DNA from 2 places in the Kocuria flava genome. Region 1 is predicted to be linked to the other one. Evidence: riboswitches for the same ligand, from Rfam matches in the RefSeq annotation. Region 1 holds a riboswitch; the other holds the start of a gene.
The links. A riboswitch is a leader RNA that binds a small molecule or an ion and turns the genes downstream of it on or off. The one in region 1 is predicted to bind thiamine pyrophosphate.
Positions count from the first base shown of each region.

Region 2: linked by a shared signal. The riboswitch ahead of thiM (hydroxyethylthiazole kinase) and the one ahead of thiO (glycine oxidase ThiO) in region 1 are both predicted to bind thiamine pyrophosphate.

Region 1 is NZ_CP013254.1:421,110-424,351, forward strand. It holds gene AS188_RS01955 (thiazole synthase) at 1-168, opposite strand, end outside; gene thiS (sulfur carrier protein ThiS) at 233-472, opposite strand; gene thiO (glycine oxidase ThiO) at 469-1,734, opposite strand; TPP riboswitch at 1,737-1,839, opposite strand; gene thiE (thiamine phosphate synthase) at 1,935-2,600, shown strand; gene AS188_RS01975 (gamma-glutamyl-gamma-aminobutyrate hydrolase family protein) at 2,713-3,242, opposite strand, start outside.
Region 2 is NZ_CP013254.1:2,669,209-2,672,450, reverse strand. It holds gene AS188_RS11915 (ribonuclease E/G) at 1-1,223, shown strand, start outside; TPP riboswitch at 1,461-1,555, shown strand; gene thiM (hydroxyethylthiazole kinase) at 1,546-2,415, shown strand; gene thiE (thiamine phosphate synthase) at 2,412-3,152, shown strand; gene AS188_RS11900 (bifunctional hydroxymethylpyrimidine kinase/phosphomethylpyrimidine kinase) at 3,149-3,242, shown strand, end outside.

The DNA.
Region 1 (3,242 bases):
GCCGGCGGTGTTGGGCAGGATCCGGATGCCCAGGCGCTCGAGCAGCCCGAACAGCGAGTCGCCGCGGCCGGGGGCGTAGCGGCGCAGGGCCACGGTGGTCAGCTCGGTGCCGGAGGCCACGAGGGCCTGTTCGAGGGTGTGCAGGGAGCTCAGTCCGCCGGTGCCCATGATCAGCCGGGAGGACAGGCGCACGCCGTCGAGGACGAGCGGGTCGGAGGCGGGGTGCACGGGCTCAGCCTCCCTGCACGGCGGTGACGATCTCGACGGACCGGCCCTCGCCCACCGTGGTGGTCGCCCACCGGCTGCGGGGCACGACCGCGGCGTCGAGGGCCACGGCGACCCCGAGGCGCCCGCCGTCCAGCGGGGCGCCGTCGGGCCCTAGGGGGCGGCCGACGGCCTCGGCGACGAGGTCGGCGACGGTCGGCTCGCCCTCGGTCTCGTGCGGGCGGCCGTTGAGGCGGAGGACGGTCATCGGGGGCTCCTGGGAGTCGGGGACGGGGTGGCGAAGCGCTGCGGGTCGGTGGTGGTCAGCAGCTCCGCGTCGGCGGCGGGGTCGGGGCCGGGCTCGCCGGCGAGCAGCTGGGCGGCGAGGCGGGCGGCCAGCGGGGTGAGCAGCACGCCGTGGCGGAAGTAGCCGGTGGAGAGCACGAGCCCGGGCACGGGGGTCCCGTCCGGGTCGCGGACCGGACCCAGGCAGGGGACGTCGTCGGGGGTGCCGGGGCGGGCGCGGGCGAGGACCTCGGTGAGCTCGAGGTCGGCGGTGCCGGGCACCAGCGCCTGGGCGTCGCGCAGCAGCCGGAACACCCCGCCGGCGCTGGCCCCGGCGAGGTCGTCCTCGCGGGAGGTCGCCCCGATCACGAGCGTGCGGTCGGCCCGCGGCACGAGGTAGACGGGCACCCCGTGGACGAGCCCGCGCACGGTGCGCCCGAGCAGCTCGGGGGCCCCGTCGGGCAGGCGGGCGCGCAGGATGTCCCCGTGCACCGGGCGCAGGGGCGGACGGGCCCCGGCGGGCAGCCCGTCGATCGCGGCGAGGGCGGCGCCCGGGGCCAGGAGCGTCCCGCCGGCGGAGACCATCCCGCCCCGGGACAGGCGCACGCCGGTCACGGCACCGGAGGGCCCGCGGCGCAGGGCCGTGACCCGGTCGTGGACGATGCGGACGGGCCCGGCCGGGGCGCCCTCGGGCGGGTCCTGGGCGGTGAGGGCGGCGAGCAGGGCCGCGACGAGCCGGCGCGGGTCGACCTGGTGGTCCCCGGGGATCCGGAAGGCGCCGGCGAGCCGAGGGCTCAGCGCGGGCTCGAGGGCGCGGGCCGCGCGCACCGGCAGGGCCTCCACCTCCATGCCGTGGCGCAGCTGCAGCTCCCGCAGGTCGGCCAGGGCCTGCCGGTCGGCGGGATCGGCGGCGCAGACGAGGGTCTCGGTGGCGCGGTGGCCCACGGACGCGCCCGCGGCGGCCTCGAGCCCGGCCACGAACCCCGGGTACGCGGCGGCCGAGGCGCGCATGAGGGGGACGAGCGCGTCCTGCCGGTGCTGGACCTCGCTGACGGGGGCGAGCATCCCGGCGGCGGCGCGGCTGGCGCCCGCCCCGGGGTCGGGGTCGACGACGACGACGGAGCACCCCCGGCGCCGCAGCTCCCAGGCGGTGGCCAGGCCGATGACGCCGGCGCCGACCACGGCGACGTCCGCGCGCAGGTGCTCGGTCCCGGCCGGGTGCGGGGAGGTGGTCGGAGGGTGCACGGTGTCCACCGGCTGTCCTTTCCTACGGCGGCATGACCCGCATCAGGTGTGGCGGTCGGCGCTCAAGCCCTCTCAGCCCCGTCCGGGGCTCCCGCAGAACGCGCTGGAGCTCGTCCTCACGGACTACCCTTCAGCGTGTGACCCAGCATACCGAGACCCCCCGATCCGTCACGACCCCCGGTGCCCCCGGCAGCGCGCCGGTGAGCGCGCTGCGCCGCGAGCGGGCCGCCCGGCTGGCCACGGCCCGGCTGTACGTGTGCACCGGCGCGCGCACGGAGCGGGGCGACCTCGAGGAGTTCCTGCACGCGATCTGCGCCGGCGGGGCGGACGTCGTGCAGCTGCGCGACAAGTCCCTCGAGGTGGACGCCGAGCTCGAGGCCCTGGACGTGCTGGCGCGGGTCGCGGCCGAGCACGGGACGCTGTTCGCCGTCAACGACCGCGCCGACGTCGCCGCGCTCGTGGGCGCCGACGTCTTCCACGGCGGCCAGCACGACCTCTCCCCCGCCCAGGCCCGCGCGCTGCTCGGCCCGGACGTGCTGATCGGGCGCTCGACCCACAGTGCCGCCCAGGCCCGCGCCGCGCTCGAGGACCCCGAGGTCGACTACTTCTGCACCGGCCCGCTGTGGGAGACCCCCACCAAGCCCGGGCGGGCGGCCACCGGCCTCGGGCTCGTCGAGGAGACCGCCGCGCTGACCGCCGGCCGGGCGGGGGCCGTGCCGTGGTTCGCGATCGGCGGCATCGACGCGGACCGCCTGCCGGCGGTGCTGGCGGCCGGGGCGCGGCGCGCCGTCGTCGTCCGGGCCGTCACGGAGGCCGTCGACCCGGAGGCGGCCGCCCGCCGGCTGCGGGAGCTGCTGCCGGCCTGAGCCCGGCACGCGCCCCGGGACGCACCGCGGAAGAACACCGCGAGGGGCGGCGTTCGGCGGCTCTGCGGGAAACAGAACCGCCGAACGCCGCCCCTCGCGGACTGGGGGAACCTCACGCGGCCAGCAGGTCCTCCCCCGCGGCCGGGCGGCGGCCGGCCGCCAGCTGCGCCCCGAAGGCGCCGAACAGCGCCCGCCGGTGCGCGCACGGACCGTGGGAGTCCTCGGGGTGCCACTGCAGCCCGAGGACCCAGGTGCGGTGGCGGTGCTCGACGGCCTCGACGGTGCCGTCCCCGGCCACGGCGGCGACCCGCAGGTCGGGGCCGACGACGGCGAGGCCCTGGTGGTGGTCGGAGCGGACGGTGGCCCGCCCGGCACCGAGGAGACCGGCCAGGCGGCTGCCGGGCGCGAGCACGACCTCCTCCTCCCGGGCCTCGGCCCGCTCGGGGTGCCCCTGGTGCCCGGGGCCGAGGCCGGGGACGAGGGTCCCGCCGCACGCGATGTTCAGCAGCTGGGCGCCGCGGCCGACGGCGAGCAGCGGGGCGTCGCGGTCGAGGCACGCGGTGAGCAGCTCCAGGGTGTAGCGGTCGGCGCGCGGGTCGACGCCGTACTGGCCGGGCACGGGCCCCTCGGCCCCGTGGAGGG
Region 2 (3,242 bases), 1.3 Mb from region 1:
ACCTCGTGCTCCGGCGCCTCGTCGAGTGCCTGGGGCGCGACCGCACCAAGCACCAGGTCGCCGAGGTCACCTCGCTGGGCCTCGTGCAGATGACCCGCAAGCGCATGGGCACGGGCCTGCTCGAGGTCTTCTCGGAGCCGTGCGAGCACTGCGCCGGCCGCGGGGTCGTCGTCCACGACCACCCGCTCGAGGGCCGCGCCGGCGGGTCCGGCTCCGAGTCCCGCGAGCAGCGCCCGAACCGCACCGAGCGCAAGCGCAGCCGCCGCGGCGGCGCCGAGCAGCCGCCGCGGGCCGAGGCCCGCCCGGCCGAGGCGGATCCCGCGGAGAAGGCGAAGGCCGAGGCGGCCCGCACCGCGTTCGCGACCATCGCCGCCGCCACCCACCACGAGGTGCCGGCCGAGACCGCCGCCGAGGACGCGGCGGCCGGAACGGCTCCCGCGGCGGAGGGGGCCCGGGGCGAGGAGGGCGAGGGCCGCTCGGAGGGGTCCGGACGCTCCCGCAAGAAGCGGCGCGGCAAGCGCAGCCGCAACCGGGGCCAGGGCGGCGAGTCCGCGCAGCGGCCGGAGCCCGGGGACCGCGAGGAGCCCCGCGGCGAGGACCGTGGCGGCGAGCGCGCCGGGGACCGTGGCGAGGACCGCGGTCAGGACCGCGGGGCCGCGCCCGAGCAGCAGGACGGCGCCGCGTCGCGCCTGACGATCAAGGGCGAGGTCATCGAGCTCCCGCAGGGCCACGCCGCGGCCGGCGAGCAGCCCGGGCGCCCTGCGGAGGGCGCCCGGCTGACGCTGGACTCCCTGGCCGACGCCTTCGGTGCCCCGGCGGACGCGCAGGCCGAGACCCCGGCGCGCCGTGCCCCCGAGCCCGAGCCGGCCCCGCGGCAGGAGCGCGCCCCGCGGCAGGAGCGCGCCCCGCGGGAGAAGCCCGCCCGCCGGGCGGAGCAGCCCCGCCAGGCGGAGCAGCCGCGGCAGGAGGAGCCGGCCCGCCCGGAGGAGCCCGCACGGCCCCGTCGTCGTTCCCGCCGGGCCAGCGCCCCGGCCGGACGGGCGGGCGAGGCGACGGTCACCGCCGAGGAGGCCGCGGCCGCCGAGGGCGCCCGCCACGTCGCGAAGCTGCCCGCCCGGCCCGCCGGGCAGGAGCGCCCGCAGGGCTCCGGTGCCCCGACCATCGTGGGCGTCGGCGTCAAGGCCGAGGACCTCACCAGCGGCCGTCCCGCCGGCGAGGGCTGAGCCCCGGCGCCCGACCCTGCAGCACCCGGAAGGACCCCGGCCCGCGCGGCCGGGGTCCTTCCCCGTCCCGGTCCCGGCGCGGGGACCGCGCACGGACCCCGTCCGGGCGGCCGGGGCAGCCTACCGACCGGGGCCGTCCCCGCCCCGACCGCCGAACCGCCGGGCCCCGCGCCGGGCACGCCGCACCGGTCCGGACCCGCCGGGCCCCGCGCCGCACGGATGGCTAGACTGGCAGGACCACGTGACACGGGGTGCCGCGAGCAGCGGCTGAGATCACACCCGTCGAACCTGATCTAGTCAGTACTAGCGAAGGGATGTCGCAATGCGCGATGCCGTCTCCACCTCCCCGCCGCGGCCCGGGAGCGCCGCGCCCCCGGACCCCGCCCTCGCCGAGGCCGCCGCCGCGGCCCTCGAGCGGCTGCGCACGGCCGCCCCGCTCGTGCAGTGCATCACCAACACGGTGGTCGCCAACGTCACCGCCAACGTCCTGCTCGCCGTGGGCGCGTCCCCGGCGATGACCGACATCCAGGGAGAGGGCGGGGTGTTCGCCGAGCTCGCCGACGGGCTGCTCGTGAACACCGGCACGCCCTCCGCCGAGCAGCGCGGGGCGGCCTACGAGGCCGTCGGCGCCCGCTCCCGCGCGGGCCGGCCCTGGGTGCTGGACCCGGTGGCCGTCGGCGCGCTGCCCGTGCGCACCGCCCTCGCCCGCGACCTGCTCGCCTTCCGCCCGGCGGTGGTGCGCGGCAACGCGTCCGAGGTGATCGGCCTCGCCGGCGGCGCCGGCGGCCGCGGCACGGACGCCACCGACGACGTCGACGCGGCGCGCGGTGCCGCCGCCGAGCTGGCCGCACGGGCCGGGTGCGCGGTCGCCGTGTCCGGACCCGTGGACCTGGTGCGCTCCGCCGGCGGGACGGTCGTGCGCGTCCCCCACGGGAGCGCGCTGCTGACCCGCATCACCGGCGGCGGCTGCGCCCTCGGGGCCCTGACGGCCGCGTTCACCGCCGTGGCGGAGGATCCGGCGGCCGCGGCCGTCGCGGCCACCACCGTCTACACCCTGGCCGCCGAGGACGCCGCGGGCGCCGCCGGGGGGCCGGGCTCCTTCGCCGTGGCCCTGCTGGACCGGCTGCACGGGATCACCCCGGAGCAGGTCGCCGCCCGGGCCCGGCTCGTGCGCGAGGAGGACGACCGGTGAGCGCCCGCCTCGACCCCGCGGCCCTCGTCCTGCACCTCGTGACCGACACCGCCCTCAGCGCCCCGCGCCAGGTCCCCGACGTCGTCGCGGCCGCCGTGGCCGGTGGCGCCGGCATGGTCCAGGTCCGGGACAAGCACGCCTCCGCCCGCGAGCTCACGGCCCTGCTCGTGGCCGTGGCCGAGCGCGTGGGCCGTGCGGTGCCCGTGCTCGTCGACGACCGCGCCGACGTCTACCTCGCGGCCCGGGCCGCGGGGGCCCCCGTGGCGGGGGTGCACGTGGGGCAGGCCGACCTGCCCGTCGAACTCGCCCGCCGCGTCGTGGGCCCGGACGCGGTCCTGGGCCTGAGCGCGGCCTCGGCCGGGGAGCTGGCCGCCGCCTCGGCGCTGCCCCCGGGCACCGTGGACTACCTCGGCGTGGGCGCCGTGCACGCCACGCGCACCAAGCCCGACCACCCCGCGCCGCTCGGGGTCGAAGGCTTCGCCCGCGCCGCCGCCCGCACGGGCCTGCCGTGCCTGGCCATCGGCGGGGTGCGCGTCGAGGACGCCGCCCCGCTGCGCACCGCCGGGGCCGCCGGGCTCGCGGTGGTCTCGGGGATCTGCGCCGCCCCGGACCCCGCCGCCGCGGCCGCCCGCTACGTGCGGGCCTTCACCGCGTCCGGCCGCGCGCCGGGCGCCGGGCCGGACGGGCCGCCGGAACCGGCCGCCGCCGGCCCCGCCGCGGGGGAGGGGGCCCGGTGAGCGCGCGCGTGCCCCGCGTCCTGGCCGTGGCCGGCACCGACCCCACCGGCGGGGCGGGCCAGCACGCGGACCTGAAGTCGATCGCCGCGA